3 regions of the Streptomyces sp. NPDC023527 genome follow, and region 3 is predicted to be linked to each of the others. Evidence: riboswitches for the same ligand, from Rfam matches in the RefSeq annotation. Region 3 holds a riboswitch; each other region holds the start of a gene.

Region 1 (10,188 bases), on a different contig from region 3:
ACAGCCCCATCGCCGGGTACTGCGTCACCGAGCCCGACGGACAGCTCTCTCTCCGGGGCATGGTCTTCTCGCGGGACGGTTCGAAGTTCGTCCACGCCCACATCTGGGGCGAGCGAAGCAATGACCCTGGCGTCCTCGGCGCCCGTGTCTGCGCCGAGCTGCTGCGCCAGGGCGCCCGCGACATCATCGAGGGCATCCCCCACTGACGAAGGACCCGACACGATCCCCGCCCGCGCCCCTCCCCCGGGGCCGCGGGCGGGGCTCTTCTATGGCCACGGCGACATGAAGCGGGCCGGCCTGGGGGTGATCGCCCCGGGCCGGCCCGCTCTGCTGCTGTCCGAGCGCCCGCCTCAGCACACAAGAACGGGCCACCCGTGATCCTCATCACGGATGGCCCGTTCTCTTCTCAACGCCGTGCCGCCTCAGGTCGAGGCATCACCGCAGGTCAGCGGTCTGCCTTCTCGGCCCACACCGCTTCTGCTGTTTTGGCGGCAATGCCGTCCAGGATGTCGTGCTCGCTCACGACGACCTCCTCGGCCCCCGTCCGCTCCATCACGCACTGCAGGACGAGCGCCCCGGCGGCGATGACGTCGACCCGGCCCGGGTGCATCACGGGGATGGCCGCGCGCTGTTCGTGGGTCGAGGTCAGCAGCATCGCGGTGATCTCCCGGACGCGCTCCAGCGGGATGCGCGAGTGGTGGATCACCGACCAGTCGTACGCGTCGAGGCCCAGCGCGATCGCCGCGACCGTGGTGACCGAGCCGGCCAGGCCCACGAGCGTACGGGCCTCCGCCAGCGGAACTGTCTCCTCCGCCAGGTCCAGCGCCGCCTCGATATCGGCCCGTATCGCCGCGATCCGGTCGGGCGTCGGCGGGTCGACGACCTCGCCGTCCACGACGAGGTGACGCTCGGTCATCCGCACACAGCCCACGTCCACGCTGCGGGCGGCCCGCACATGGTCGTCGCCGACGACGAACTCCGTGGAGCCGCCGCCGATGTCCACGACCAGATACGGCTTGGCCAGGTCGTCACGGCCCGTCAGTTCCTTGGTGGCGCCGGTGAAGGAGAACTCCGCCTCCTGGTCACCGCTGATCACCTCGGGCTCCACGCCCAGGATCTCCACGACGCCGCGCACGAAGTCCGCGCGGTTCTCCGCGTCGCGGGACGCGGACGTCGCCACGAAGCGGGTGCGCTCGGCCTTCAGGTCGCGGATGACGTCCGCGTACTCCCGGCACGCGGCGAACGTGCGCTCCAGCGCCTCGTCCGCCAGCCGGCCGGTGCGGTCCACGCCCTGGCCCAGCCGGACGATCCGCATCCGCCGGTCGAGCTCGGTCAGCTCGCCGGTCGCCGGGTCCAGATCGGCGACCAGGAGCCGGATGGAGTTCGTACCGCAGTCGACCGCCGCGACACGCGTCACTTCTCGTCACCTCCGCAGGGGTTCACGCACGGGCCCTTCGCCCACCACTCGGGCAGCATCGCGATGGCCTCGTCGCCCAGCGGGTTGACGCCCGGGCCGGCGGCCAGCGAGTGACCGACCAGGACATGCAGGCACTTCACGCGGTCCGGCATGCCGCCGGCGCTCGGGAAGCCCTCCAGCACCTCGATGGCGTCACGGCGCGTGATGTAGTCCTCGTGCGCGGCGCGGTAGGCGGCGGCAAGCTCGGGGTCCGTCGCCAGCCGGGCGCTCATCTCCTTCATGACGCCGTCCGCCTCCAGCGTGCCGATCGCGGAGGCCGCGCGCGGGCAGGTGAGGTAGTACAGCGTCGGGAACGGCGTGCCGTCCTCCAGCCGCGGCTGGGTCTCGACGACGTCGGGGTTGCCGCAGGGGCAGCGGTGGGCGATGGCGCGCAGGCCGCGCGGCGGCCGGCCGAGCTGCTCCTTGAACGCCGCGATGTCCGCGTCGGTGGGCTCGGTGGGCTCGGTCTTCGGAGGAGGGGTGTCCATGTGCTCGCTCGTGCTCGGTCTTCTCGGAATCGGGGTTCGGTGGGCGGCTCAGGAGGCGTCCGCGGTGTCCACGCCGTCCCAGAGGTTGCTGTACCAGGGGCGGTCCGCGGTGCCCTGGTCCCTGGGCCGCTGGGCGGAGGCGCTGCCGTCGACCACGCTGTAGCCGGTCTCGCCCGGGCGTACGTAGTGCAGGTGCTCGCGCGCCTGTTGCTCGACGTACGCCGGGTCCTCCAGGCGCGCCTTGCGGTCCAGCAGCAGCTGGACCTCCTCGCGCGCCCGCTCGGTCTGGTGCCGTTGGTCGGCGATGTCCGAGCGCTGGGTGACCCACTGGCGCATGGGGTAGGCGAGCGCGACGACCAGCGAGCAGACGACGAGCGCGAGGAGGGCCGCGCGGCCGGTGAGCCGGGAGCGGCGGGGCGGCTTGGCGCGGTAGACCCGGGCCGTGGGGCCCTGGATGAGCGCCGAACCGAGCGCCTTGAGCCTGACAGCGGTGGAGAACCGGTCAGCCGCCACATCGCCTCCCCGTTACGAACGTACGTCCCCGGCCACGGTACGGGACCGTGGCCGGGGACGTAGTGAGGCTAAGCCCTTCAGCCCTTGAAGCGCGGGAAAGCGCTCCGGCCGGCGTACACCGCGGCGTCGTCGAGGATCTCCTCGATGCGCAGCAGCTGGTTGTACTTGGCGACGCGCTCGGAGCGGGCCGGGGCGCCGGTCTTGATCTGACCGCAGTTGGTGGCGACGGCCAGGTCGGCGATGGTGACGTCCTCGGTCTCGCCGGAGCGGTGGGACATCATGCACTTGAAGCCGTTGCGCTGGGCCAGCTCGACGGCGTCGAGGGTCTCGGTCAGCGAGCCGATCTGGTTGACCTTGACCAGCAGGGCGTTGGCGGCGCCCTCCTCGATGCCGCGGCCGAGGCGCTCGGGGTTGGTGACGAACAGGTCGTCACCGACGATCTGCACCTGGTCGCCGAGGCGGTCGGTGAGGGTCTTCCAGCCGTCCCAGTCGTCCTCGAACAGCGGGTCCTCGATGGAGACCAGCGGGTACGCGGCGACGAGCTCCGCGTAGTAGTCGGTCATCTCGGAGGCCGAGCGGGTCTTGCCCTCGAAGTTGTACGAGCCGTCCTTGTAGAACTCGGAGGCGGCGACGTCCAGCGCGAGCGCGATGTCCTGGCCGGGGGTGTAGCCGGCCTGCTTGATGGCCTCGAGGATGAGGTCGAGGGCCTCGCGGTTGGAGCCGAGGTTCGGGGCGAAGCCGCCCTCGTCGCCCAGGCCGGTGGAGAGGCCCTTGTCCTTCAGGACGGCCTTCAGCGTGTGGTAGACCTCGGCGCCCCAGCGCAGGGCCTCGGAGAAGGACTCCGCGCCGATCGGCGCGATCATGAACTCCTGGATGTCCACGTTGGAGTCGGCGTGCGACCCACCGTTGAGGATGTTCATCATCGGAACGGGCAGCAGGTGCGCGTTCGGGCCGCCCAGGTAGCGGAACAGCGGGAGGTCGCTGGCCTCGGACGCGGCGTGCGCGACGGCGAGGGAGACGCCGAGGATGGCGTTGGCGCCGAGCGAGCCCTTGTTGTCGGTGGCGTCCAGGTCGAACATGGCCTGGTCGATCAGGCGCTGCTCGGTGGCGTCGTAGCCGACGAGCTCCGGGCCGATCTGCTCGATGACGGCGAGGACGGCCTTCTCGACGCCCTTGCCGAGGTAACGGTTCTTGTCACCGTCACGGAGCTCGATGGCCTCGAAGGCACCGGTCGAGGCGCCGGACGGCACGGCGGCACGGCCCGTGGAGCCGTCGTCGAGGCCGACCTCGACCTCGACCGTGGGGTTGCCTCGCGAGTCGAGGATCTCGCGAGCTACGACGACGTCGATGGACGGCACGAGGGTCTCCTTCATGTGTGTCTGGAGTTCTGCACCCCGAGCCTAACGGGCCCCGGAGGGTCCCCCTGCCGTCGGATCGCCTTCTCGGGCCCGGAAAGCGGAAAGAACAACACAAACGCCGAGATCACGGGACGAATGGCCGGGGTGTTCGCCGAGCGGTGAACCGGAGCGGGAACCCTCGGGAAACGGCGGAGCCCCGCTCCGGCGCACGCCCGGGGGGCGCGTCGGAGCGGGGCGGTCCGCTGCGGGTGGAACGGGGGCGCGGCGCGGGGGCCGGCCCGCCGGGTCAGCCGAGGTGCAGCTGCTGGCCCGGGAAGATCAGGTCGGCGTTCTCGACGACGTCCTTGTTCAGGTCGTAGAGCTTCTCCCAGCCGCCCTTGACCTTCTTGGCCTCGGCGATCTTGCCGAGGGTGTCGCCTTCCTTGACCTGGTACTCGCCGTCGCCCTTCTTGAAGGACTTCGGGGCGGCGTGCTTCGGGGCGCTCTGCTTCGGAGCCGGGGCCTCGTCCTCTTCGACGGCCTGCGGCGCGGCGTGCTTGGGCGCGGCCTTCTTCGGCGGCGTCTGGCGCTCGCTGCGGTCGGCGTGCGACTTCGTGGAGGTGGTGGAGCGGTCGGCCTTGGCCGAACCGGAACCGGTGTCGACGTTCGCCTTCGCACCACCGGCGGCCAGACCGGTGCCGGGGGCGCAGCCCCAGGCACCCGGGCCCTGCATGGCGAGCAGCTTCTCGGCGACGGCGATCTGCTGGCTCTTGGAGGCCTGGTGCGGGTACGCGGCGTACTTGCCGCCACCCGCGGCGTCCCAGGAGCTCTTGGAGAACTGCAGGCCGCCGTAGTAGCCGTTACCGGTGTTGATGGACCAGTTGCTGGTCGACTCGCACTGGGCGACCTTGTCCCAGGTGTCGACGGAGGCGGCGTTCGCGGACGAGGCGATCATCAGCGGGGCCGCGACCGCGGCGCCGGTGACACCGGCGAGCGTGACGATGCGGACGGCCTTGGACGGACGACGGTGCTTGCCCTTGGACATGAGTCGTTTCCTCACCGACGCCTACGAGGTGAGCTGTCGGGTTCGGGCTAGTGAGTTCGCCCGGCCGGCTGTGCGAGCACATCCGGCTTCACCCCAAGCCGTTCCGGCCCCCGCCGGTCGCTGACCGACGGACCGTTCCGGCGCCTACCTTGGTTCCCCCGCTCCTGCCTACGGCGCTTAACGCGACGACTCCGCCGGCCGCCGGCAGGATTCGGCGTGGCGGCCGTGGTGCTCGCGGTGGCGAGCGGTCACGACGGTAAACACAGTCGGGCTGAGGGTTCAAACCCCTCTTTCCAGCCACAGTTGACCCAAGTTACCCCCGGAAACATGACATTTGCGCAGGTGGGAGCAGGTGGCTGAAGTTCGGGAGGATGCCCTTCCGTCAAAAGGCAGGGAGACCCATGTCTCACTTTCGACTGGAACGGACATTCCCCCCGAACTATCGCACTATTTACCTATCTCAAGGCGCTGACCAGGAAGGATCAGATCCGGATCGGATCCGACCACCTTCTCGTTGCCCTCGTACAGCGAATGCCAACCACCCTTGACGGAGTGCTCCTCGGCGATGGCTGACAAGTTGTCACCCGGACGCACGGTGTAGTCGCCGGCCTTCGGCTGCTCCGTACGGGCGTCGCCGCGGGACGGGCGCCCGTCGTCCGAACGCGGCGGTTCCGCGCGGTGCTTGCCCGTGCCGTCCGAGCCGTCCGCATCGTCCGAGCCGTCCATGGCGGAGCTGCCAGGGAGGTGCGAGGGGGGCGGAAGGGGCAGCGGGGGCATGCTCGACGGGGAGTTGGAGGGCGACGGCGTGGACGAGTCGCCGGGAGCCGGGATTTCGGTGGGGTCGTTCGTGGGATCACCCGTGGGGTCGCCCGTGGGCGTGGCGCCGGGGTCCTTGCGGTGCTTGCCGCCCTCCGGCTGACCGCTCGTCGGGGCGGAGGGCTCGGGCTTCGGCGAGGTGGGCGCGGAGGGGGTGTGCTCCGGCGTGCGCGAGGCGGGCGCCTCCTTGGCCGGCGCCTCCTTCGTGGGCTCGTCCTTCGCCGGCTCGTCCTTCGCGGGCTCCTCGGCCGGCTCCTCCGCGGGCTCCGGGGACTTCGCGCTTCCGGGGTTGACCTCGGGGGCCTTGCTGTCCTTGGCCAGGCCGGCCGACGTACCGCAGTTCTGCCAGGTATCCGCGCCGCCGCTCTGGAGGATCTTCTCCGAGACGGCGATCTGCTGCGAGCGGCTCGCCAGGTCGGGGCGCGGGGCGTACACCCGGCCGCCGTACTGCTCCCACAGCTCCTGCGTGAGCTGGAGTCCGCCGTACGAGCCGTTGCCCGCGTTGGCGCTCCACATCCCACCGCTCTCGCACTGGGCGACGCGGTCCCACGTCGGGGCGTCGGCCGCGTTCGCACCGGTGGCCGCGAGCAGCGGCATGGCGAGCGCGGAGCCCGTCACGCCGGCCGCGACCACGATGGCGGGTACCTGGCGGGGTCTGCGATGTCGACCGTTCCCGGAGCGCATGCGATGGCCTCTCGTGTGGCTGGGCGGATGTGGTCGTCGAACATAGCGACGGGCCCCGTGAGTCACAAGCAGATGTAGCGCAGGTCACGTGCAGGTCACGTGATATGAGGCGGGGTCATCTGGTAGGTACATCGAACTCGACGGGCAGCGTGCGCAGTCCACGCATGATGAGCCCGCCGCGCCAGCGCAGGTCGTCCGGATCGGCCGCCAGACGCAGGTCGGGAAGGCGGCGCAGCAGGGTCGCGAGGGCGGCCTGGCCCTCCAGCCGGGCGAGCGGGGCGCCCAGGCAGTAGTGGATGCCGTGCCCGTAGCCGAGGTGCTGGTTGTCGCGGCGGGCGAGGTCCAGGGTGTCGGGCTCGGCGAACCGCTCCGGGTCGCGGTCGGCGGCGGCCAGGACGACGAGGACGGGGTCGCCCTCGGTGATGCGCCGCCCGCCGATCGTCAGGTCCTGGGTGGCGAACCGCCAGGTGGCGAGCTCCACCGGTCCGTCGTAGCGCAGCAGCTCCTCGACGCCGGTCGCCAGCAGGCTCTCGTCGCCTTCCGCGAGGGCGCGTTGGAGGCGCTCGCGCTGCTCCGGGTGGCGCAGCAGCGCGTAGGTTCCGTTACCGATCAGGTTCACAGTTGTTTCGAAACCGGCGAAGAGGAGGATGAAGGCCATGGCCGCGGCCTCGTTCTCGGTGAGGTGCTCGCCGTGGTCACTCGCCCGGATCAGTCCGGAGATGAGGTCTTCGCCGGGGTTCTCCCGCTTGCGGTGGATGAGTTCCGCGAGATAGGTCCGCATCTTCTTCACCGCGCGGGCGACGCCGCCGCGCGGCCCGCCGCCGTGGCGGATCATCATGCCCGCCCAGTCCCGGAAGTCGTCCTGGTCCTCGCGCGGGACGCCGAGCAGGTCGCAGATGGCGTAGATGGGGAGCGGGAAGGCGAACTCGTGGATGAGGTCGGCCTCCCCTCTGTCCACGAACGCGTCGATGAGCTGATCCGTCAGCTCCTGCACGCGCGGGGCGAACTCGGCGACCCGGCGCGGGGTGAACGCCTTGGAGACCAGCCGGCGCAGCCGGGTGTGGTCCGGCGGGTCGATGTTGAGCAGGTGCGTCATCAAATTGGCGCTGCGCTCGCCGGGGATGCCGACCTTGCCCTTGCCGTGGGCGGACTCGGAGTGGTGCACGGGGTTCTTCGAGAGCCGCTGGTCGGCGAGGGCCTGGCGGGCGTCGGCGTAGCGGGTCACGAGCCAGGCCTCGACGCCGCTGGGCAGGGCGGTGCGGTGCACGGGGGCGTGCTCGCGCAGCCAGGCGTACGCCGGGTAGGGGTCGGCGGCGAATTCCCAGGTGAACAGGGGCGGGGCGGGGGGCGTGGCGTTCTTGTCGGGCACGCCCCGACGCTACTAGGGGTGTCCGGGCGCGGCTCAGTGGCCGCCGGGCCCACGGCTGCCGCCGCTGCCGAAGCTGCCGCTGCTGCCCGGGTTCCACTTCTTGCGCTCCTCGGAGGGCTCCTCCGGGTGGCTGCCGGGGTTGCGCACCTCGTGCGGCAGGACGCGCTCGCCGTCCGCCTCGGGGTGCAGCTCGTCCGACTCGTGGTGCTGGGTCACATAGCCGACCGTGCCGTCCTCGTCGTTGTGGCCGGGCCCGTGGTCGGGCGACTCCGGGCCGGTCTCGTGTTCCTCCCGGGTCTGCCAGGAGCCCATGCGCCGCTGCGGCTGGCTGGGGGGCGGCGGTTCCTGCTCCCGCTTCCGCAGGCCCTTGGCGACGGCGGCGATCAGCAGGGCGACGACGAAGAGGCCGACGATGAAGGGGGCGATGCCGCCCAGCCAGTGCGGGGCGGCGATCTCTGTGTGGTCGATGTTGTCGATGCGCATGCGTCTCGGGTACCCGGAGGTCGCCCGGACAAGTCGGCACCTAGGCCGAACGGGTGCCCGAAGAGTCGCCGCCCTCCGTCGGTGGCCCCTCGGCGGGCCGTCAGGCCCCGGCCCTGTCCTCCGCCGCGCGGATCGCGTCGCGGAAGGTGCGGGCCGCGGCCCGCAGGGCGGTCTCCGGGTCGACGCCCTCCGCCTCGGCCCGTACCGCCAGCGCCAGCAGTTCGTAGCCGACGCCGTCCCCGGACGGGAGGGTGACGTCGATGCCCTCCGAACGGACCCGGGAGGCCAGCTTCGCGGCGAGGGCCAGGGCCGGCTGACCCAGCGGTACGCCCTCGGTGACCGACGCGCGGCCCTTCTCGGCCGCCTTCGTCCGCATCCAGTGCGCCCTGACGTCCTCGGGCGTCTCGGCGGACTCCTCGCCGAAGACGTGCGGGTGGCGGTGGACGAGCTTGTCGACGATCACGGCCGCCACGTCGTCGACGGAGAACGGTTCGTCCGCGTCGTCCTGTGCGATCCGGGCGTGGAAGACGACCTGGAGCAGCACGTCGCCGAGCTCCTCGCGCAGCGCTTCCCGGTCACCGGTCTCGATGGCCTCCAGGAGCTCGTACATCTCCTCCAGCGCGTACTTCGCCAGGTCCTCGTGGGTGCGGACCCCGCTCCACGGGCAGGCCGCCCGGATCCGGTCCATCACCTGGACCAGGTCCAGGAGCCGGGCACCGGGCAGGTCGTACGAACCGGGGAGCAGCTCCAGGGCCGGCATCGACTCGCGGCCGGAGCCGGCCAGGCGGGCCAGGCCGTCGGTGAGCGCCGGCTCGCCGTCGGCGGCGGCCAGCACCACGGCGCCGCGCCCTGCGAGGCAGTAGTCGACGAGCTCGCGGGCGGTGGCCGAGCCGTGCTCGACCTCGATCCCCGCCTCCCGCAGATAGGGCAGCTGCGGGTGGGCGGGGTCGGCGCACAGCACCCGGTCGGCGGCGCGGAGCGCCTGCCAGGCCGGCCAGGACAGCAGCCCGGGGGCGACCCGGTGGCTGGTGGTGAGCAGGACGATGCGGCCAGGTGCGGAGTCGTTCACGCTGCCGAGCCTAGGCGACGGCGGGCACGGCGGCTCAGGCCGGGCGCTCCCCCAGGGGCGGGGTGGCGGCGCGCAGCCACGGCTCGCGCGCGGGCTGGGTCGTACCGCGCCTGGCGTCCCAGGTGCCGTAGCGGGGATTGACGTCGACGCGCAGGGAGTCGGACGTCCGCATCAGCAGCTGGTTGGTGCGCTCGGCGCCGAACTTGGCGTCGAGCTTCGTGCGGACCAGCTCCATGGCCAGGGCCTGGTCGATCTGGTCGGGCGCGATGCCGAGCGCGAGGAACCGGGCGTGCACCGCCTCCGCGCCGCCGTTGGCCCGCTCGACCTGCGTGCGCTGCTCCTGGAGCTCGCGACGGCCCGCCTCGACGCCGTTGTCCTTGCCGGCCTTCTCCACGATCCGGTACTGGATGAGGCGTACGAGCGTGTCCTGGCCGAGCCGGGCGCTGTTCGCCGTCAGCTGCTGGCTCTGCGGCGAGGACCGCTGCGCCTCACGCACGTCCGCCACCTGGCGCTGGAGCTCGGAGACGGTGATCCGGTCGTCGCCCACGACGGCCGCGGCCCCCGGGTGCGCGGTCGAGCCGCAGGCGGTGAGGGCGGGCGTCGCGGCGAGCAGCGCGACGGCGGAGACGGCGAGCGCGGTCCTTCGGCGGATCATGAAGCCTCCCGGCAAAGATCGTGCGACGGTTCCTCGATGTTAGGGAGTCGGTGTGATCCGGACCACCGATTCGACCAACGATTCGCGGTTCGTGGGGATGCGCGGACCGGAAGAAGACGGGATGAACGGGGGCTGAACCAGACCCGGGGGTGGCCCGTCTCATGAAGGGGGACCGGACGGGCGCGGGCTCCGCGTATCTTTTCCGACAGTTCTTTTTCACCCCCGCTCCATCCCCGCGGACTCACAGAAACGGACTCCCCCATGGACTCGGCC
Region 2 (10,188 bases), on a different contig from region 3:
GTCGAGGCCGAGGCCGCGCGCGGAGTCGTCGAGGACGCGCGGCCCGCCCGGGTGGACGATCGCCCACGCCGGCTCGCCGGCCGTCTCTTCCGGGTCCAGCCAGCCGCGCAGCGCCGGCATCACACCGCCGGCGGCCTCCGTCGCCGCGCGGGTGGAGTCGAAGTGCAGCCCGTCGCCGTCCAGCCGGCCCCAGTAGCAGTCGTGGCTGTCGGGCAGCAGGTACTCCCAGGTGTCCTCGACCCGCAGACCGGGGCCCAGGGGCGCGTCGGTGACCAGGCAGGCGCCCGCGCCGTCGCCGAACAGCGCCTTGTAGATCATCGACTCGAAGGTGGTGTTCCGGTGGTTGTAGAGGGTGCTGATGGTCTCCGCGACGACCACCAGGACCCGGCTGCCCGGGTGCGCCCGGACGTGGTCGGCGGCGCGGACGAGGGCCTGCGCGCCCCCGACGCAGCCCAGCGAGGACATCGGGATCCGGCGGACGTCGGGGCGCAGACCCAGTGCGCCCATGAGGTGGATGTCCAGCCCGGGCACGGCCCATGACGTGGTGTGGCTGGTGACGACGCAGTCGATCGCGGACGGCTCCAGCCCCGCCCCGGCCAGCGCGGTGCGCGCGGCCTGCTCGGCCAGGCGGGCCGAGTCGGCGAACGCCACCCGGTTGCGCTCCTCGATCGCCGCGGTGCCGGAGACGGTGGGGGAGTGCAGCGGCCGGGTGAAGCGGCGGGTCCGCACCCCGGTCGCCCGGGCCACCCGCACCATCGACTCCAGGCGGGGGTGGCGGGAATGCTGAGCCCGTATGTCGTCACAGATGTCGTCGGTGGAGACTCTGTGGCTCGGCAGTGCGATGGCGGGGCGGGATATGTGCGGTGTCACGGAAGGGCTCCACTGAGTAGGGCAGGCGGCCTGTGCGCGGGGTGCGGGCGCCGCCTTCCTATCAGGTCATCACGCGTGGAGCATGGCCCGGCGGGTGGGGGCGGCCCGCTCGCCGGGGCGGAAGACCAGCACCATCAGGCGCGCGCGGGGCGACGCCAGGGGCTCGGCGCTGCACAGCGACACCCAGCCGGGGCCCTTCGTCGTGTGCAGCAGGGGACGTTCGTCGCCGTCGGGATGGACGTACGCGCGCCCGCCCGCCTCGTACAGCGGTCCGACCACCGGGTCGGCGAGGATGTCCGCCTCCAGTTCGGCGAGGGTCTCGTCGTGCGGCAGCGCGGCCACCGCGGCCCGCATCTGAGGGAGGATCATCGGCACCCAGTGCTCGCGCCAGCTCGTGAGCACCGTGCGGGCCTCGGGGTGGAGCGTCATCCACCGCATGGTGTTCTCCGGCACCTCGCCGCGCGGGAACATCTCCGCGAACGCGTCGTTGTGCGCGATCACGCGCCAGGACTGGTCGTTGAGATAGGCCATGTGGGACAGCCCGTCGACGACGTCCTGCCACGCCCGGGGTATCTCCGTCCCCGACCGCTGGTGCAGCGGGTACGGGGGGTCGCGGTGCACGGCGTAGAGCCACAGCGACGTCCACTCGTGCTCGGTGAAGGCCAGCAGCCGCGCGACGTCCCGCAGCAGGTCCTCCGGCGGATTGGGGTACGAGCCCGTCTCCAGCCGGTTGTAGGTGCCGTGGGTGCGGTGCAACAGCTGGTCGATCTGGCTCTGGCTCAGACCCGGCGCCCGCCGGCCCTGGCGCGAGGGGCGGGCCAGCCCGTGGTCCTCCGGGGCGATGTGCGCCCGTCGTTCACGGAGCAGAGCCTGCAACGCTTCCTTGTCCAACGGTGTTCCCCCAATATCACGACCGGCACCGCCAGAGGAAGCCGATTTCATAGGCAACTTTTTCCAGTGAAAAGTTCCCGGCAGAAATGATCGCATCCTTACTGCATGATCGAGGAACGGGTCAGCAGTCACGGGGGTGCCGCTGACCTGGCCAACGTCACCGTGGGCCGAATGGCTGCCGAAGGAGAGGGACCATTCGTTCACTGACCGACCGTCCGGGCGCCCAGTGGGTGGGGAACATCCGCAGGCAGCTGCCGAGAGCGGCGTTATGAGCCCCGGGTCCCTGGTGGGGCCCGAAGGTGATGCCTACCGCCGGCTCACGGTTCGGTGATGAGGTCGGTGAGCGCCCGCAGGCCCTCCTTGGCCAGCACCCGGCGCTGCCGGTCCGCCGGGGTGCCGCGCCGCAGAAGCCGGTGGACCAGCGCGTTCACCTGCTGGGTGTCGCCCGCCTCCTCCAACGCCTGCCCTATGTGGCCGAGGAGGGTGCACACGACGTCGTCGGCGTCGCGCCGCTTGCCCTCGGGGTCCACTAGCACCCCGTCGAGACCGTGCCGGGCCGCATGCCAGTTCGCCGCGTTCAGCAGCTCCGGGCTGCAGTGCGAGGTCAGCGGACCGGCCTTCTCCTCACGGATGGCGGTCGCCACCAGCGCCCGGACGACCCCGGCCAGCATGACGGCGTCGTCGACCCGCAGCTGTACGTCCAGACACCGGACCTCGATGGTGGGATACCGGTCGGACAGCCGGGCCTGCCAGTACAGCTGCCCCCGGTCGGTGATCGCCCCGGCGACGAACAGCGCCTCGATCCGCTCCTCGTAGTCGGCCAGGCCGGCGAAGTGCGGGGGCGGTCCGCAGACGGGCCAGCGGCTGTAGACCACGGTGCGCCAGCTGGCGAACCCGGTGTCCTGGCCGTGCCACATGGGGGAATTCGCCGCCATGGCGACCAGGACGGGCAGCCACGGCCGGACCCGGTTCAGGACGCCGACGCCCATTTCGCGGTCGGGGATGGCGATATGCACATGCATCCCGTTGACCAACTGCTCGTCGACCAGCTGCGGGGCCTTGCTGTGCATGGCCAGATAGCGCGGGCTGCGCGTCACGGGGACGGGCACCAGGCCCGCGCGCGGTGACGTCCCGCTCGCGGCGATCCGGCAACCGGTCCGCTTGGCGGCGGAGCTCACCGCGTGGCGCAGCCGCAGCAGGTGCCTGCTCGCTTCGGCCAGGTCCGCACAGACCGGGGTGGCGACTTCCACCTGGGCCTGCAACAGCTCCGCCTGTATCTCCCGCTCGCATACGACCGGCTCCAGGTCCAGCGCCGCACAGACCTGCTCTGCCATCGGTACGGGCAGGGCGGTGGCCGGGTCGAGCAGAAGATACTCCTCCTCGATCCCTAGGGTGAGCATGCCGTAGGGCTACCCCCACGCCGTTCCGGCGAACCGCGCCGACGCGCCCGCCGCCCGTTTCTGACGCAAAGACGCCGCGCACCCCTGCGCGTACCCGTCTTCCGTGAAGCCATGTGACTCGATTTCAGTCGCCATGAAGATCTCTCGAAGGACTTACGAGGATCTCCGCGCGACGGCCTGCGGAGATCTCCCAACTCCGCTGCGAATAAAGGATTCAGTCGATCCGTGCGGTGTGAATGCGCACCCCGGTTCCGGGAATGGCCGTGAAGTGAAGAAGTTCACAGAAGGGCATCTGAACGCCTGATTCCGGCACTTCGTGATGCAGGATCTTGGATCGAACACAAGATCCCGTCACCGAGGCGGGCGACCCGGGCGGACGCCGAGTCCTGCCGCCGCACGGGTGCGGAGCAGATTCGAATGGATCGGCAGGAGCGGGAGACCCAAGCACGACGGACCACGATCGCGGTGGTCCTTGGGGTGAAGCCATATCCATGGCCGGGCAACTTCGACAGCCCGAACCCGACAGGTCATCTTTCGCAGGCGGATGACGAAGGGTTTTGTCATGTCTGCGTTCCCTCGCATACCCGCGCTCGTTTCCCGGGCCGGAGCCGCGTCGGTTCTCACCGCCGCCACCGTGACCGCCTCGATGCTGCTGCCCGGCCTGTCCGGTGACGCGCAGGCGGCCACCGCGGGCCAGGCCGCCCTGAAGGTCGCGGCCTCCAAGAAGGGCTCGCCCTACCAGTACGGCGCCGCGGGCCCCAACCGGTTCGACTGCTCGGGCCTGACGCTCTACTCCTTCAAGAAGGTCGGCAAGACGCTGCCGCGCACCGCGGCCCAGCAGTACAACAAGACCCGGCACCTGTCCGCCGGCTCCCGCCAGGCCGGAGACCTCGTCTTCTTCCACTCCGGCAGCAACGTCTACCACGTGGGCATCTACGCCGGCGACAACAAGATCTGGCACTCGCCCAAGCCCGGCGCGTCCGTCCGGCTGGAGAAGATCTGGACGAGCGGCGTCTGGTACGGGCGCGTCAACTGACGCCCGGCGCCCCGGGCCCCGCACCACGAGGCCCGTACGCGCGGACACGGCCCCCGCTGCCCGGAGACGGGCGGCGGGGGCCGTGTGCTGGTGTCGGCGCGCGTCAGGGAGGCCAGGCTGTCCGCGTGTCAGGGAAGTTGGGCCTGGAGCGCCTGGAGGGCGGCCGGTACCGGCTGGAAGAACGTTTCACCGCCGGACGAGCAGTTGCCGCTGCCACCGGAGGTGAGACCGAGGGCGGCGTCGCCGTCGAAGAGCGCTCCGCCGCTGTCGCCCGGCTCGGCGCAGACCGTGGTGCCGATCATGCCCTCGACGGCACCCTCCTGGTAATTGACGGTGACGTCGAGAGCGGTGACCACGCCGTCGTGGACCTGCGTGGTGCTGCCGCTGCGCCGCACCCGTTCGCCGACGGTCGCCTCGGCCGCCCGGGCGATGTTCTGGGTGCCGCCATAGAGGTCCACCGCGCTGGGGTGCTCGACCTCGGCGGTGTAGCGCACGATCGCGTAGTCGTGACCGGGGAAGGTGGAGCTCTCGGTCGAGCCGATCTTCGCGCCGCCCTGGGAGGCGGACCAGTCCGGCGACGCGTTGCCGCAGTGCCCGGCGGTCAGGAAGTACGGCTTGCCGTCCTTGGTGACGTTGAAGCCGAGCGAGCAGCGCACCCGGCTGCCCCAGATGGCGTCGCCGCCGGCGATGAGCGGACGGAGCTTACCGGCCGTCCTCTTGAGCGTGGCCTTGTCGCCCAGGCCCGCGACGACCTTCTCCAGTCGCGTCAGCCCGGCCCCCTCGACCGTGCTGTCCGCGGTGACGACGACCTTGTCGCTCTTCGGGTCGACCGCCCAGGTGGTCCCGGGGATGGAGGCCTTCTCCTTCAGGGTGTCGCGCGCCGAGGCGAGCTCGGCCGCCGAGTGCGCGACCGTCCTGGCCTCGGCACCCGCGGCCCGTACCTTCGCGGCGGCCGCCTCGCCGAGGACGCCGACGACGAGCTTGCGCGCCGCGGCGTCGTAGTACGAGCCGGCTGTGACGTCCGCGCCGAGATCCGCGGTGAGTCGCTGCCCGAGCTCGGCCGCCTGGGTGGCGGAGAGCGGGTGCGGGGCGGGCACGGGCGCCGCGTGGGCGCTCGGCAGCGTGAGCGCCGCCGTCGCCAGGAGCGCGGCAGCCGTACCGGTCAGGACCGTAAGGCGTGCGGGAATGCGTGAGTGGATCACTCGTGACCTCCTGTGGGGGAGTGCCCGGTGACATCATGTCCGGGCGTGGAGGGCGTACGCGAGATGTGGACGTCCGTGTGATGAGGTGGGGGCACGGGCGCGAGAGGGACGCCGATGAGTCGGTCGCGTCCATGTCAATCACCGCTCAGTGTCGCGACGGGTTCGGACGGTGTTCAAGAGCGACATTCGGTCGTGGATGCGGACCGGCCGCCCGGGTTCCGTGTCCGCGGGCGCTCCGATGGTCGCCCTCGTCAACGGGCGCGTCCGGCGAGGACGCCCCGTTGAGCGGTGAGCGGACAGGAAGGGCCGCGGCTGTCCGGATACCGCTCACTTCACCTCCGAACGGCCCTTCCTCCGCCACACCTTCACAGCTGCGGGGGAGGGGTGCGCAAGACGTGCTCGTCACCGCGACGGCCGGGTGAGCCGGGTCTCCACCGCGCGGGGGAGGTGGCTCGTCCCCGCGCGTGATCCTCGGGAGCCGGGGACCCGCAAGAGTGATCACATGGCGATCAGCGAGATGAGTGCGACGACGGTGGCGACAGGGACCGAGCGGCCTGTGCCGCCTTGGGCGGTGCGTGCGGTCCGCCTCATGCCCCTGCTGGCCCTCCCTGTATGTCTGTGGCGACTGCCCATCGGGTTCGACTTCATGATGGGCATCGACGGTCCGCACATGACGTGGGGACGGTGGGCCAATGTGTCCTACGTCGCCGGACTCAGTCTGCTGTCCGAGACCTTCGCGCTGCTCTGCCTCGTCCTGGTGCGCGAGTGGGGCGAGATCGTGCCCCGCTGGGTGCCGGTGCTCCGTGGCAGGCGCGTCCCGCCCTTCGCGGTGATCGTGCCCGGCACGCTCGGCGGTCTCTTCTTCACCGGTCTGCTGGTCGACTGGTTCCTCTGTACGTTCCACCTCGCAGGCTTCTCCGACGGTGCGTACGGCAGCGTGTGGTGGCAGATGCTGGCCGTCACGGTCAGCGGCCTGTTCGTCCTGTGGGGCCCTTTGGTCCTGGCTCTGACCTACTCCTACTACCGCCGTCGCTGCCGGCCGGGCGGCTGAGGACCGGGCGCGGGGCCGCGTGCGCCGGGTCCCTGCCCGACCGGGCGACTCACCTCCCGCCGGCGGTCTCATACGGCGGGGCGATCACGACGAGGCCCGGAGCCCGGTGCCGTCCAACGGCGCGGCGGCCTGGGCCGGTTCGTGTGCGGTCGATCTGTCGGGGAGCTGTGCCACTCCTGCCGTCATGCCGATGGTGAGCAGTACGGCGGCGGCCAGGACAGGGATGTGGGTGCGCGAGCGGATGCGTCTCATCTCAGCCTCCTGGGGCGTGATGACCCGGAAGGTCTGCATGCCCGCCGCGTCCTCGGAAACCCGTCCCCTCACTCGTACGGCCTAAGAAGAATCGATGCGCCGCTCCCTTCGGGGGTGGCGCATCGATGCGTCGCGGTCGGGGTCAGCAGGTGCGGTCGGCGTAGTGCGCGCCCTGGATCCGGCCGGCCTTCCCCAGCCAGGAGCGGCCGGGACCGACGCACCTCTCGTAGTCGGGTGCGTGAGCCGCCCTCACCTTGATGACCACACGTGAGCCGTCGTGCGTGCAGTGGTTGTAGTACGCGTCGCCGGCGGTCTTGTAGAAGCCGCAGATCCGCTCGGCGGCGGGGGCCGCCGACGCCGCGGCGGACAGCCCGGCGGTGAGGGCGAGGGCGCCGAAGGCGGCGGTCAGGGAACGGCGAACGTTGATGGGAAGACTCCTTGTCGAAGAGGTCGGGCACGATCCGGCACGGTCGGGGTGCGAGGCCCGCGGTGACGGGCGTGCACAGGGAGAGGGTGGCGCCGCCGCGCCCGGCCGTCACGCGATCTCGCCCTTACGAGTGGCGGACTCCACCGGTTCGAGTGCGTGAGCGGCGCTGCCCGGCCCCTTCCCCTGCCTGTGGGACGACCTGAACCCTGATCTCTCCCCTAGATCTGCCGATCAAGGTTTTGCAAGGTGCACGGCGGGAATCACCTGCCCATCGAAGACACGGCCACGGATTGAGCACGGGGGGACGGGGCCATGCACGCTCTTGGGACAGGTATCGGCTGGCGACCGGAGATCGCCGACGACATCGCCCGCCTGCCCGGCGTCGACTGGGTGGAGGTCGTGGCGGAGAACATCTGCCCCGGCCACCTCCCCGACGCCCTCCAGCGCCTGCGGGACCGCGGTACGACCGTGATCCCGCACGGTGTCTCGCTCGGCCTCGGCGGCGCCGACCGCCCCGATCTCGGCCGGCTGGTGGCCCTCGCCGAGAAGGCCGAGGCACTCGGCGCGCCCCTGGTCAGCGAGCACATCGCCTTCGTACGGGCGGGCGGCCCGCTCACCGGTTCCCCGCGTGTCGAGGCCGGGCACCTGCTGCCGGTGCCCCGCACCCGCGACGCCCTCGACGTGCTGTGCGAGAACGTCCGTATCGCCCAGGACCTGCTGCCCGTACCGCTCGCCCTGGAGAACATCGCCGCGTTCCTGACCTGGCCCGGCGAGGAGCTCACCGAAGGGCGGTTCCTCGCCGAGCTGGTCGAGCGGACGGGGGTGCGGCTGCTCGTCGACGTGGCCAACCTCCACACGAACCACGTCAACCGGGGCGAGGACCCGGAGACCGCCCTGGCGGAGCTGCCGGTCGAGGCCATCGCCTACGTCCATGTGGCCGGCGGCTTCGAGCGCGACGGGCTCTGGCACGACAGCCATGCCCACCCCGTGGGCCCGCCCGTCCTCGACGTACTCGACCTGCTCTGCTCCCGCGTCACCCCGCCCGGCGTCCTGCTCGAACGCGACGACCACTTCCCCACGGCGGGTGAGCTGGCCGCCGAACTCGACGCGATCCGTACGGTCGTCGGGGCGCAGCGTGTCTGACGCCCTCCCCACCACCGCAGATGCTGCTCGGCAGCGGCTCGCCCTCGCCCAGCACGCCCTGCTCTCCACCCTCGTCGCCGGCTCCCCGCCGCCCGAGGGCTTCGACCGGCAACGGCTGTTGGTCCAGCGGCGGGCACTGCTCACCAAGCGCGCCGACGTCGCCGCCAAGGTGGCACCGGAGCCGGCGGACATCCTCGGTGAGGACTTCCGGCCCCTGTTCCTCGCCTACGCCCGGGATCGCCCCATGGCCGACGGCTATCACCAGGACACCCTGGACTTCGTCCGGCACCTGCTGGCCGGCGACGCCTCGACCCCTCCCGAGATCCCTCCCGAGCACCGGCGCCGGCTGGCCCGCTGGCTGGCCGACCGCACGGCGCCCGCGACACCTGCCGCGCCCGGTGTCCTCGGCCGCGTCGTGGCGGCACTCCGCGGCGTTCGCCTCACGCGTGACCGGAAAGGCTGACCCATGTTCGTCGCCATCGTCGTGGCACTCCTGTCCCTGCTCGCCTCCTCGGCGTGGTTGCTCACCGCCCGCCGCCGAGTCCACGGCCCCGGCACGCCCGTACCCCCGGGCGGTGAACCGGGCCTGCTGGAGACCGCCTATCTGCTGGGCGGCCGCGGTCGGCTCGCGGACACCGTGATCGCCGTCATGCACGAGGACGGGCGGATATCCCTGGACCCGCAGGGGCGGATCGGAGTGGTCGGCGCCATCGCCCACAACGGCATGGAGCGCGCCCTTCTGGCGCGCTGCGGCGGCGACTGGGCCGTTTCCCTGCGCAGGCTGCGGACGTCGCTGCAGTTCGACGACGCCGTGGACGCGGTCGAAGCCTCGCTGGCCGGCCAGGGCCTGCTCATGTCGCCGACGGCCAGGACCCGCTGGCGGCGCGCCGCCGACCTTCAGATCGTGGGCCTGGCGATCGCCGCCGTCACCGCGCTCGTGCTGCTGTTCCAGCCCCGCTCGTACCCCGCGCCGTTCCTCCTGCTCGCGCTGGTCGCCGCCGGAGTGGTCGGGCAGGTCAAGTGGCGCCCCCGGGCCCGGCGGGACGACCGGACGCGTCAGGGCGAGCAGTTCGCCCGCGACATCAGGAAGGACGGCCCCTGGAGCGTGCTCTCCCCGGAGCTCCACCCGGCGGGGACCGCGGGGGTGATCGCCGTGTCGGGGGTCGATGCCCTGCCCGACGGACTGCTGCGGCAGAAGCTCAGGAAAGCCGCCCGAACGCGCTCGAGCGGGGCCTCCCGCCGCGGTCGTGGCAGGCGCTCCTCGAACCATGCCACCGTCGGGGCCGGCCACTCCAGTTGTTCGAGCGGTTACAGCTGTTCCGGCACAAGCTGCTCCGGTTCGAGCTGCTCCTCCGGCAGCTCGTGCTCCAGCTCCAGTTGCAGCAGCGGTGGTTGCTCCTCCGCCTGACCCCCCGCCCTCCGCGACGGCGTCGGCTTCGCGGCATCAGCGTCCTGATGCTCAACACCCGCAAGACCGGCACCATCTCCCTGGTCGGCCACCTGGACTCCACCGGGCCCGGCGCGCTGCGGCTGATGGACGACTACGTCGCCGCGGTCGGCCGGGGAGTCGGGGCACGGCCCACTCGCGGGCACGAGAGCCAACCGTGGCTCCAGGCCGCGGCGAACGTACAGGAGACGCCCCCGGCGCCCTTCAAAATCAAATCCGGTTATCTCCGCAAGCGCTTCACCGACCGACAGATCGACGTCGTCCACGGTCGGCTGTCCGGCAAGGCGGGCGCCGAAATCGACGGATCGCTGTGGCTGGTCTCCTACGGCGGAAAGGTCAATACGACCCCGCCCGACGCGACGGCCGTCGCGCAGCGGGACTCCATCCTCAAGGCGATCTACATGACCGGCTGGGAGGCCCCGCAGGACGACCCCGCACCGCGCCTCGCGTGGGTGCGCGACTTCTACCG
Region 3 (10,188 bases):
AGCTGGGCGCCGATCGGATCTGCCGGGCGCTGAGCCCCCTTGTGCGCCCCCTGTCCGGCCGCACGCCCCCCACGCACCCCTGAACCCCGTACGAATTGCACCCCGGATGGCGCATCAGCGTTCGACTCGGCGGGCGGCACCCGTAAGGGTGGGAGGGGTGATGTGCGGGTCGGCCGGTCAGGAGAGAGCACGGTGGGGAAGCGAGACGGGCCAGGGCGGGAAACCGCGCGCAGCACGCCCGTACGCTGCTCCGAGCGCCCCGGACGCGATCGTTCCGGGAGTGCCGGGAGTGCCGGGCATCCCGGGCGTCCTCGCCCCGACCGTCCCCGGCGCCGCTCCGAACCCGCCGGCCGCCCACCGGGCGCCCGGCCCACCGAGCGCAACGGTCACTCGCGGTCGCGGGGAGCCCGCGCGGCGGGCCGTGCCGCACACCGGCTCCCGGCCGTCCTGATCGGCGGCGGTGTCGTCTTCGACCTCTGCACCCCGCCCTCCTACACCTGCGCCCCCTTCCTCTCGGCCGCCCCTCTCGTGGCGGCGTCCCTCTACTCCCTGCGCGCCACCGCCGCCACCGCCCTCGCCGCCGTGGCCGCCGCGATCGGGCTGGAGCTCTACGAGCGGGCGGACGACTCCGCGCGGTCGGTGACCGAGGTCCTCACCATCGCGGTCGTCTCCCTCCTCGCCCTCGGCATCAACCGCATCGCCCGCCGCCGACATCGGCAGCTCGCCTCGGCCCGGGGCATCGCGGAGACGGCGCAGCGCGCCGTACTGCCCGTACCCCCGGCCCGCATCGGTGCGCTGCGGGTGGCGGCGCGCTATGTCGCGGCCCAGGCCGACGCCCGTATCGGCGGCGATCTGTACGCCGTCCAGGACACCCCGTACGGCGTACGCGTCATCGTCGGCGACGTGCGTGGCAAGGGGCTGGAGGCGGTGGAGGCGGTCGCGGTGGTGATCGGCGCCTTCCGCGAGGCGGCCGAGCAGGAGAGCACCCTGGAGGGGGTCGCGGCGCGGCTGGAGCGCGCGTTGCAGAGAGAGGGCACCCGGCGCGCGAACCTGGATCAGTTCGAGGGCTTCACCACCGCCGTCCTGGCGGAGATGCCCGCCGACGTCCCCGTGCTGCGCCTGCTCAACCGCGGCCATCCGCCGCCCCTTCTGCTCTACCCGGACGGCCGCGTCGGCGAGGCGGAGCCCAGCGTGCCCGCGCTGCCGCTGGGGATGGGGGAGTTGGGGGCGTGGCCGGACCGGGCGGAGGAGTGGGCGTTCCCCACGGGGGCCACATTGCTGCTGTTCACCGACGGGATGACCGAGGCCAGGGACGGGAACGGCGTCTTCTACGACCCGCGCAGGCGCCTCGCGGGCCGACCGTTCAGGAGCCCCGAGGCCCTGTTGGACGTCCTCGTCGTGGACGTCTCCCGCCATTCGGGCGGTCAGAACGCCGACGACATGGCCCTCTTGGCACTCCGTCGCGGTGACGGGCGCCACCACCACGCCGTGACGGAGACGGCCGGGGTGACGACGGCCGCCGCGCAGAAGGCGGCCGATACCGTCCGTAGCCGGTCGTGATCCGAACGCTTTCCGAGGAATGGCGCTGCGAAGTGGCAAAGTCGGGCCAAGGCCCGCCAGTTCACGCTTTCGGCTTGGATTCCGGCCGTCAGGTCTATTAACGTTCGATAACGGCGTACGGTCGTCACACCCGCCGCAAGTGGCGGCACCGTGCGCCTTCGCCGAATCCCTCGGGCACAGCAGCACCTGATCCACCAGCAGCATCTGGGAACCGGGGAACCACCACCCTGGGGTGAATCGGGCCGCACTCCGGCTCGTAGGAGACCTTCCTGCTCCGAACCCGTCAGCTAACCCGGTAGGCGAGAAGGAAGGAAAGGAGTGCGCCTTCGTGGCGTCCACCAACGAGCCTGCCGGCGGTGACGGTCTGTACGGGCCGCGTGTGCCGTCGGGGTACGAGCCGATATCCGGGCCGATATCCGGGCCGGAGTCCGGGCTGACGTACGAGCCGACATACGAGTCGACATACGCACCGGTTCATGAACCGGAACCGGCGGAACCGGCATACGAGCCCCAGCCCGGCACCCCGGCCCGTGGTCGGCACCGGGTCGTCAAACAGCGTGGCGGCACGATGGCCCGTAGCGGCGCGGTGCTCGGCGTCGGCGTCATGGCGGCGGTGGGCGCCGGCGGAATGGCGAGCGCCCAGAGTCGTCCGGCGACGCCGATATCCATGCCGGACCTGTCGCGGATACCCGGCGTGGGCGCGTTCCTGACCGGCGGCGGGACATCCGGTACGAATGATTCTGTTTCTGTGGCGCCGCCCCTGGCACCCGGCGCCGACCAGCCGCTGAGTCAGGCGGGCCTGTCCGTCGAGGAGGCGGCCCGCGGCACCGCGAACGCCGGCGAGGCGCTCCGCGCCCGCATCCTCCAGCAGGCCGAGCACCAGCAGAGCGCCGCCGACGACCAGGCGCGCGAGTCCACGGCGCAGGCGGCGGCGCGGACGCAGCGGCAGGCGGCGGCGGAGAAGGCCGCCGAGGCGAAGGCCGCCGAAGCGGAGGCGGCGGCTTCGGAGGGGGAGACTTCGGAGGGGAAGGCCGCCTCTCGGGAAGGGGCCGAGGCCGAGCATGCGGCGGAGGCGGCGCCTGCGCGAAAGAGCCCGGATAAGAAACCGGTGAAGAAAGAGGCTCCGGCCAAGAGCAACAGCACCGGCAGGTCCGCCGGCACCGACCGCTCCCACGCGGGTTCGGGGTCGCGCTCGGGCTCGTACACCCTCCCGGTCGGCTCGTACACCCTGACCGCCGGTTTCGGGCAGGCGGGCAATATGTGGTCCGCGAACCACACCGGCGAGGACTTCGCCGCCCCGACCGGCACGCCCGTCAGGGCGGTGACCGGCGGCACGGTCGTCCAGGCCGGGTGGGCGGGCGCCTACGGCTACCGCGTCGTGCTGCGGCTGAATGACGGGACGGAGCTGTGGTTCTGTCATCTGTCGTCGATGGTGGTCACGTCCGGCAAGGTCGCCGCCGGTGAGGTGATCGGCAGGGTCGGCGCGACCGGCAACGTCACCGGCCCGCATCTCCATCTGGAGGTACGGCCGGGTGGCGGCTCGCCGATAGACCCGCTGTCGTGGCTGCGGGCGCGGGGCCTGAACCCGTAGACCCGCCGGGCGCGGCCCTCGGTCGCGCATGGTCGGCGCGCGAGGGGATACCCGGCCTGCGTGACGACGAACGCGACGATCACCACCTCAGTGCCTGCTCGGCTCGACCGGCTGCCCTGGTCACGCTGGCATTGGACGGTGGTGATCGGCCTCGGCACGGTATGGATCCTGGACGGCCTCGAAGTCACGGTCGTCGGCAACATCGCCGGCCGGCTGTCCGAGGAGGGCAGCGGCCTGCCCATCACATCCGGCCAGGTCACGGGCCTGGCGGCGGCGCTGTATGTGGCGGGGGCGTGTTCGGGGGCGCTGTTCTTCGGCAGGATGACCGACAAGTTCGGCCGTAAGAAGCTCTTCATCGTCACCCTCGCCGTCTATCTGGCGGCGACCGCGCTGACCGCGCTCTCCTTCTCCTCCTGGTGGTTCTTCGCGTTCCGTTTCCTGACCGGCTTCGGCATCGGAGGCGAGTACGCGGCCATCAACTCCGCCATCGACGAACTGATCCCCGCCACCTACCGCGGCCGGGTCGACCTGATCATCAACGGCAGCTTCTGGCTCGGCGCGGTCGGCGGTTCGCTGCTGTCCATCCCGATGCTGGACACGGCCATCTTCCCGCCGGACGTGGGATGGCGGCTGACCTTCGCGCTGGGCGTCGTCCTGGGCCTGGTCATCCTCGTCGTACGCCGCCATGTGCCGGAAAGTCCCCGCTGGCTGTTCATCCACGGGCGGGGAGAGGAGGCCGAAAAGCTGGTGACGTCGATCGAGCGGCGCGTCGAGGCGGAGAAGGGCACCGAACTCCCGCCGCCCGAGGGCGAGATCACCATTCACCAGCGGGACGCCATCACCTTCGGCGAAATCGCCCGCACGGTGTTCTCCGACTACCGTCGGCGCGCGATCCTCGGCCTGTCGCTCTTCATCGGCCAGGCGTTTCTCTACAACGCGATCACTTTCGGCTTCGGCGCCATCCTGACCACGTTCTTCGACGTGTCCACCTCCCGCACCGGCTACTTCTTCGCGGTGATCGCGGCGGGCAACTTCATGGGCCCGCTGCTGCTCGGCAAGCTCTTCGACACCCTCGGCCGACGCATCATGATCTCGTCGACCTATCTGCTGTCCGGCCTCCTCCTCTTCGGCACGGCCTGGCTCTTCGGGGCCGGCCATCTGACCGCCCATACCCTCACCGCCTGCTGGGCCGTCGTCCTCTTCTTCGCGTCGGCGGGCGCGAGCAGCGCGTACCTCACGGTGTCGGAGATCTTCCCCATGGAGACCCGGGCCATGGCCATCGCCTTCTTCTACGCGCTGGGCACGGCGGCGGGCGGCATCAGCGGCCCGCTGCTGTTCTCCGGCCTGACGAGCAGCGGCGTCGTCGGGGACACGGTGCTGGCGTTCCGGATCGGCGCGGCGCTGATGTGCGCGGCCGGCCTGGTGGCGGCGTTCCTGGCGGTACGGGCGGAACGGCGCTCGCTGGAATCGATCGCGGCACCGCTGTCGACGCGGCGGAAGGAGCCCTTGCCGGCGCCGGCACCGCAATAGGGCATCCCATCGGCCAAGGGGGGCGGAATATCAACTGCCACAAGGAAGTTGCACCCACACATGGCTGACACTCACAAGAAGATCGGCAACCTCTCCGTCCACCCGCTCGCCCTCGGCGGCAATGTCTTCGGCTGGACGGCGGACGAGGCGGAGTCCTTCGCGGTCCTGGACGCCTACGCGGCGGCGGGCGGCAATTTCATCGACACCGCCGACGTCTATTCCGCCTGGGCCCCCGGAAACCAGGGCGGCGAATCGGAAACGGTGATCGGCAACTGGTTCGCCGCCCGCGGCAACCGCGCCGACATCGTCCTGGCCACCAAGATCGGCGCGGGCTACCCCGAAGCACGCGGCCTCTCCGCGACCACGATCAAGTCGGGCGTCGAGGAGTCCCTGCGCCGCCTGCGCACCGACTACATCGACCTCTACTACACGCACTACGACGACCCGTCGGTGCCGGTGGAGGAGTTCATCACCGCGCTCGACGCCCTGGTGAAGGAGGGCAAGGTCCGCGAGATCGCGGCCTCCAACGTCACCCCGGACCGCCTGGCCGAGGCCCTCGCCTTCTCCGACGCCTCGGGCCTGGCGAAGTACGTCGCCATCCAGCCCCACTACAACCTGGTCTCCCGCGAGACGTACGAGGGCGACCTGGCGGACATCGCCGCCCGCCACGGCCTCGCCGCCGTCCCGTACTACGCCCTGGCCTCCGGCTTCCTCACCGGCAAGTACCGCCCGGGCGCCACGGTGGACAGCGCCCGCGCGGGGGGCGCCGGCAAGTACCTGGAGTCCGAGCGCGGCCGCCGCGTCCTGACGACCTTGGACGAGGTGGCCGCGGCCCATGACACCGAGGTCGCGACGGTGGCCCTGGCCTGGCTGGCCTCCCGCCCGACGGTCGCCTCCCCCCTGGCCAGCGCCCGCACGGCCGCCCAGCTGCCGGCGCTGCTGGCGGTGGCGGACCTGAGGCTGACGGAGGCGGAACTGACGCGCTTGACGGAAGCGTCGGCGTAGACCTGCGACGTGTGGGGGGCCGGGTTCGGGCCCCCACACCCCTTCAAACCTTCAGGCCCGGCTCTCCACAACCCAGGAAGCCAGCGCCACCCCACCGGCCACCCCGAACACAGCAGGCCAGGCCCCGACCTTCTTGGCCAGGGGATGTGACCCGGCGAAGGCGGCGACATAAAGCCCGGTAAGGGCGGCAGCCTTCTGCGGCCCCACGGTCCCGGCCCACTGCCGAGCGGCGAGCCCCCCGGCAACAGCCAGAGCCACCCCACCCAGCGGCCGCTTCTTGGTCCACCGGGCTACGGCATAGCCCCCTACGAGCCCACCGGCAGCCACTACAGACGTCGGAACCTCAGCCATCACGAAACCTCCGCATCGAGAACAACCCTTCTGAGGCTAACTCCGCACAGCGCGGCGCAGGGGGCCGGTGTGACTCAGCCACCCGCCGGCGGCCTCAGCGATGCCGTCCCATCCCCTGCCACCCCTGCTGCTGTACCGGCCACCCCTGCTGCACCGGCACGAACGGACGTGGCACCGCCGCTGAAGCCTGTGCCAGTGGGGGTTGGGCCACGTGTTTGCGTTGCCACAAGTGGTGCAGCAGTTCCTGCTCCCGTGCCGTGAAGTCGGGGCCCGCGGTGCCGTTGAGGGCGCGTTGGCGGAGGAAGGCCAGGGACGTCGCGAAGGAGATGTACTCGGCCACCGTGCGAGCCGCCGCCGGGCCGGCCGTGCGGCGGGCCACGTCCCGGGCTATGCCGCGGGCGCGCATCGAGGACAGGGCGATGGGCTCCGGCGGGGTGAGCCAGCCGGCGGCCTGGTAGGCGGGGAGGTGGGCGCGGATGGTGCGCAGCTCGTTCTGGCGGGACCAGATCGTCAGCCAGGTCAGGACGCCGAAGACCGGGACCATGAAGAGGCTGTAGACGGCGAGGAAGCCGAAGGCCGGCAGGGTCGCCGAACCGTTCCAGACGGCGTGCAGGACCATCGCGGTCAGCAGGGCCGCCAGCGGTACGAGGAAGCGCCCTACCCGGCGACGCGGGGGAAGGGTCGCGGCGATGCCGAAGCCCAGGCCCGTCATCGACGTGAAGAGCGGGTGCGCGAACGGCGACATCACGACGCGGATGAAGAACGTCGCGGCCGTCGTCGAGCCCAGGCCCGAGTAGCCGAAACTCTGGTCGTTGGCGAAGGCGTTGCCCAGGTAGAGGATGTTCTCGGTGAACGCGAAGCCCGTGGCCGTGAGACCGGCGATCACGACGCCGTCGACGATGCCGTTGAAGTCGCGGCGGCGGTAGAGGAACAGCAGCAGCACCGCGGCCGCCTTCGCGCTCTCCTCCACCACCGGCGCGATGAAGGTGGCACCCCAGGTGTCCGCGTCGGCCCGCTGCGCCGCATCGACCGTCGTCAGCAGCCACTTCGTGGCGTAACCGTTCGCCAGGATCGCCAGCAGGGTCGCCGCGCACGCGCCCCAGGCGAAGGCGAAGATCAGATTCCGCCAGGGCCCGGGCTCGACCCGGTCCATCCAGCGGAACGCCGCCACCAGCAGCGGCACCGGCAGCACCGCCAGCCCCAGCCCGACCACAAAGCCCTCCGTGCCGGTCTGCTCGCGCACCAGCGCGAGGATGACCAGCCCGCACAGGGCGAGCAGCAGGATCAGCGCGCCGGCGCGCACCGCTTTGTGGTCCCACAGGGCGCGGCGGGGCTTGTACTGCCAGCCCGCCGGCGCGGGCATGGCGGGAAAGCTCGGCTGCTGCCCAAGGGCGGGCGCGAGCCCGGCGGTCGGCTGCTGATGGGACGGGGACTCATGCACCCGATGACCCTAACCAAGGGCGCGAGCGCACAACGGACGGTTTTCCGCCCATGGGGGGTACATCACTGTGTTCATCACTGGCCGGATGGCGTCCCTGAGGGCACCTCCGGGAGGGTTCCTCCCTTGAGGGCACCTCCGATGGCGTCCCCGACCCCGCCCCGGACCTACGCCGCCCGCCGCCTGAACATCAGGTCGTGCACCACATGCCCCTTGTCCAGCCCCTGGCCCTCGAACCGCGTCAGCGGCCGGAAGTCCGGACGCGGCGCGTAGCCGCCGTCGGCCTGGGTGTTCTCGAAGTCCGGAGCGGCGGAGAGCACCTCCAGCATCTGCTCCGCGTACGGCTCCCAGTCCGTCGCGCAGTGCAGCAGCCCGCCCGGCGCGAGGCGGGTGGCGGCCAGCGCCAGGAACTCCGGCTGGATCAGCCGGCGCTTGTGGTGCCGCTTCTTGGGCCACGGGTCCGGGAAGAAGACCCGGACGCCCGCGAGCGAGTCCGGCGCGATCATCTCGCGCAGCAGGATGATCGCGTCGCCGTTGGCGACCCGGACGTTGTCGAGGCCGTTGCGCTCGGCGAGGCCCAGGAGGTTGCCCTGGCCGGGCGTGTGCACATCGCAGGCCAGGATGCCGGTGCCGGGGTCGGCGGCCGCCATCTGCGCCGTGGCCTCGCCCATGCCGAAACCGATCTCCAGGACGACCGGCAGCTCCGGGTCGCCGAACAGCTCGCCGAGATCCAGGCGGCGCATGCCGTCGATGTCCAGGCCCCACTTCGGCCACAGGCGGCGCAGGGCCTCGCCCTGGCCGGTGGTCACCCGGCTGCGGCGCGGCTGGAACGAACGGATGCGGCGCTCGTGGTGCGAGCCCGCCGGATCCGGCGCCGGGCCGTCGGGGAACATCGGCTCGCGCCTGCGGGCGGCGGCAGCCGTACGGGCGTCTTCGGACGCCGGGCCGGTGAGGCCGTCGCGGCTGGTGGCTGGGGTGGGGGCAAGATTCTCGGACACAGTGCTTCCAATTCTACGGGCGTGTCGAGGTAAGGCTCCGGGTCGCGGTCCGGGCGTACGGCAGAGAGCTCTCCTGTACGGACACGGGTGCGCACGGCTTCCTGTCACCCCAGCACCGCCAGCGCCCTCCTCGCCACCTCCCGCCCGATCGGCAGCGAGGCCGTCGCCGCCGGCGACGGTGCGTTCAGTACGTGCACCATGCGCGGAGACTGCGCGAACAGGAAGTCGTCCACCAGCGTGCCGTCCCGCAGCACCGCCTGGGCCCGCACCCCCGCCGGCGCCGGTATCAGGTCGTCCGCCACCACCTCCGGCAGCAGCCGGCGCACTGCCTCCGTGAAGGCTCGCTTGGACAGGGACCGCCGCACCTCACCCGCGCCGTACCGCCAGTGGCGCCGGGCGATCCGCCAGGAGCCGGGATAACCGAGCGTCCCGGCCAGCTCCCCGGGGCGTACGGTCAGTCGGCCGTACCCCTCCCGTGCCAGCGCCGGCACCGCGTTCGGCCCCAGGTGGACACCGCCGTCGATGCCCCGGGTCAGGTGGACGCCGAGGAACGGGAACGCCGGGTCCGGAACCGGATAGACCAGGCCGCGCACCAGCTCCGTACGAGCCGGCGACAGCTCGTAGTACTCCCCCCGGAACGGCACGATCCGCATGCCCGGGTCGTCGCCCGCCAGTCTGGCCACCCGGTCGCTGTGCAACCCCGCGCAATTGACCAGGGCGCGAGCGCGCAGCACCTCGCCCAGGGCCGTACGCACCGCGACCCCCGACGCGCGCCGGTCGATCACCAGTGCCTCGGCTCCGTACCGCACCGACGCCCCCGCGTCCTCGGCGAGGCGGGCCAGCCGGGCGGCCACCGCGGCGTAGTCGCACACCCCTGTCGTGGCGACGTGGATGGCGCCCAGCCCGCGCACATGAGGCTCGTGCTCGGCTATCTGCGCGGGGCCCAGCTCCCGTACGGGAATGCCGTTCTCCCTGCCGCGCTGGACGAGGGTGTGCAGCCGGGGCAGCTCGGATTGGTCCGTGGCGACGATCAGCTTGCCGGTGACCTCATGCGGCAGGCCGTGCTCGGCGCAGAACTTCACCATCTCGGCCGCGCCCCGCACCGCGAACCGGGCCTTGAGCGAACCGGGACGGTAATAGACACCGCTGTGGATCACGCCGCTGTTGCGCCCGGTCTGGTGGAGGGCCGGCCCCGCCTCCTTCTCCAGCACGACGACGCGCGTGCCCGGAGCGGCGCGCGTGATCGCGTACGCCGTCGACAGGCCCACGATCCCGCCCCCGACCACCAGCACGTCGCAGTCGTACGCCCTCACCACGTCACCTCCCCGCGCCGGCCGGCCACCCACGACCGGGCACCCGGCCCCCTCAGCGCCTCACCCACGTCCCCATCATGACCTGCGCCACTGACAACGGGCCGAAACCCAGGTCAGCTGTGGGACGCGACCGAAACGATCACATAGGACCGCACGGATCGATCAGACAGGACCGCGCGGATCGATCACGCGGAACCGTGCGGATCGATCACACAGGACCGCGCGGATCCCTGCCACAGGCCGACCCGGAGAGGGCAGGGAGAAGGAGAGGGAGAGGGGGAGACAGAGGCGCGAGCCGGAGACAACCGAAGTCATCCCCCCAGCGTCACCAGCAGCGGCCGCGCCCGCTCCCGCAGCTCGACGACGCGCGGCTCGTCCCCGTACGGCTCCAGGCGGTGCAGC

Evidence for each region. Region 3 has a riboswitch for cyclic di-AMP ahead of ACZ303_RS03455 (M23 family metallopeptidase). Riboswitches for the same ligand answer to the same signal wherever they lie in the genome.
Region 1: linked by a shared signal. The riboswitch ahead of ACZ303_RS07625 (transglycosylase family protein) and the one ahead of ACZ303_RS03455 (M23 family metallopeptidase) in region 3 are both predicted to bind cyclic di-AMP.
Region 2: linked by a shared signal. The riboswitch ahead of ACZ303_RS18165 (C40 family peptidase) and the one ahead of ACZ303_RS03455 (M23 family metallopeptidase) in region 3 are both predicted to bind cyclic di-AMP.

The regions. Positions count from the first base shown of each region.
Region 1 covers NZ_JBVHJJ010000003.1:138,426-148,613, forward strand. The annotation lists gene hemC (hydroxymethylbilane synthase) at 1-206, shown strand, start outside; gene ACZ303_RS07605 (Ppx/GppA phosphatase family protein) at 446-1,417, opposite strand; gene ACZ303_RS07610 (DUF501 domain-containing protein) at 1,414-1,944, opposite strand; gene ACZ303_RS07615 (FtsB family cell division protein) at 1,993-2,457, opposite strand; gene eno (phosphopyruvate hydratase) at 2,535-3,815, opposite strand; gene ACZ303_RS07625 (transglycosylase family protein) at 4,102-4,839, opposite strand; cyclic di-AMP (ydaO/yuaA leader) riboswitch at 4,843-5,025, opposite strand; gene ACZ303_RS07630 (transglycosylase family protein) at 5,287-6,288, opposite strand; gene ACZ303_RS07635 (cytochrome P450 family protein) at 6,455-7,708, opposite strand; gene ACZ303_RS07640 (DUF6479 family protein) at 7,742-8,191, opposite strand; gene ACZ303_RS07645 (nucleoside triphosphate pyrophosphohydrolase) at 8,292-9,260, opposite strand; gene ACZ303_RS07650 (SurA N-terminal domain-containing protein) at 9,295-9,915, opposite strand; gene ACZ303_RS07655 (DUF2079 domain-containing protein) at 10,177-10,188, shown strand, end outside.
Region 2 covers NZ_JBVHJJ010000008.1:221,688-231,875, reverse strand. The annotation lists gene ACZ303_RS18180 (type III polyketide synthase) at 1-870, opposite strand, end outside; gene ACZ303_RS18175 (MmyB family transcriptional regulator) at 940-1,761, opposite strand; gene ACZ303_RS18170 (carboxylate-amine ligase) at 2,079-3,161, opposite strand; cyclic di-AMP (ydaO/yuaA leader) riboswitch at 3,558-3,719, shown strand; gene ACZ303_RS18165 (C40 family peptidase) at 3,724-4,197, shown strand; gene ACZ303_RS18160 (S1 family peptidase) at 4,326-5,399, opposite strand; gene ACZ303_RS18155 (hypothetical protein) at 5,902-6,450, shown strand; gene ACZ303_RS18150 (hypothetical protein) at 6,535-6,702, opposite strand; gene ACZ303_RS18145 (DUF6355 family natural product biosynthesis protein) at 6,845-7,033, opposite strand; partial or broken gene ACZ303_RS18140 (MbnB/TglH/ChrH family RiPP precursor modification enzyme) at 7,442-8,735, shown strand; gene ACZ303_RS18135 (TIGR04222 domain-containing membrane protein) at 8,739-9,680, shown strand; gene ACZ303_RS18130 (BBE domain-containing protein) at 9,728-10,188, shown strand, end outside.
Region 3 covers NZ_JBVHJJ010000001.1:739,817-750,004, forward strand. The annotation lists gene ACZ303_RS03450 (PP2C family protein-serine/threonine phosphatase) at 193-1,560, shown strand; cyclic di-AMP (ydaO/yuaA leader) riboswitch at 1,734-1,877, shown strand; gene ACZ303_RS03455 (M23 family metallopeptidase) at 1,889-3,151, shown strand; gene ACZ303_RS03460 (MFS transporter) at 3,212-4,681, shown strand; gene ACZ303_RS03465 (aldo/keto reductase) at 4,742-5,686, shown strand; gene ACZ303_RS03470 (hypothetical protein) at 5,738-6,037, opposite strand; gene ACZ303_RS03475 (PrsW family intramembrane metalloprotease) at 6,132-7,478, opposite strand; gene trmB (tRNA (guanosine(46)-N7)-methyltransferase TrmB) at 7,643-8,473, opposite strand; gene lhgO (L-2-hydroxyglutarate oxidase) at 8,578-9,786, opposite strand; gene ACZ303_RS03490 (MFS transporter) at 10,098-10,188, opposite strand, start outside.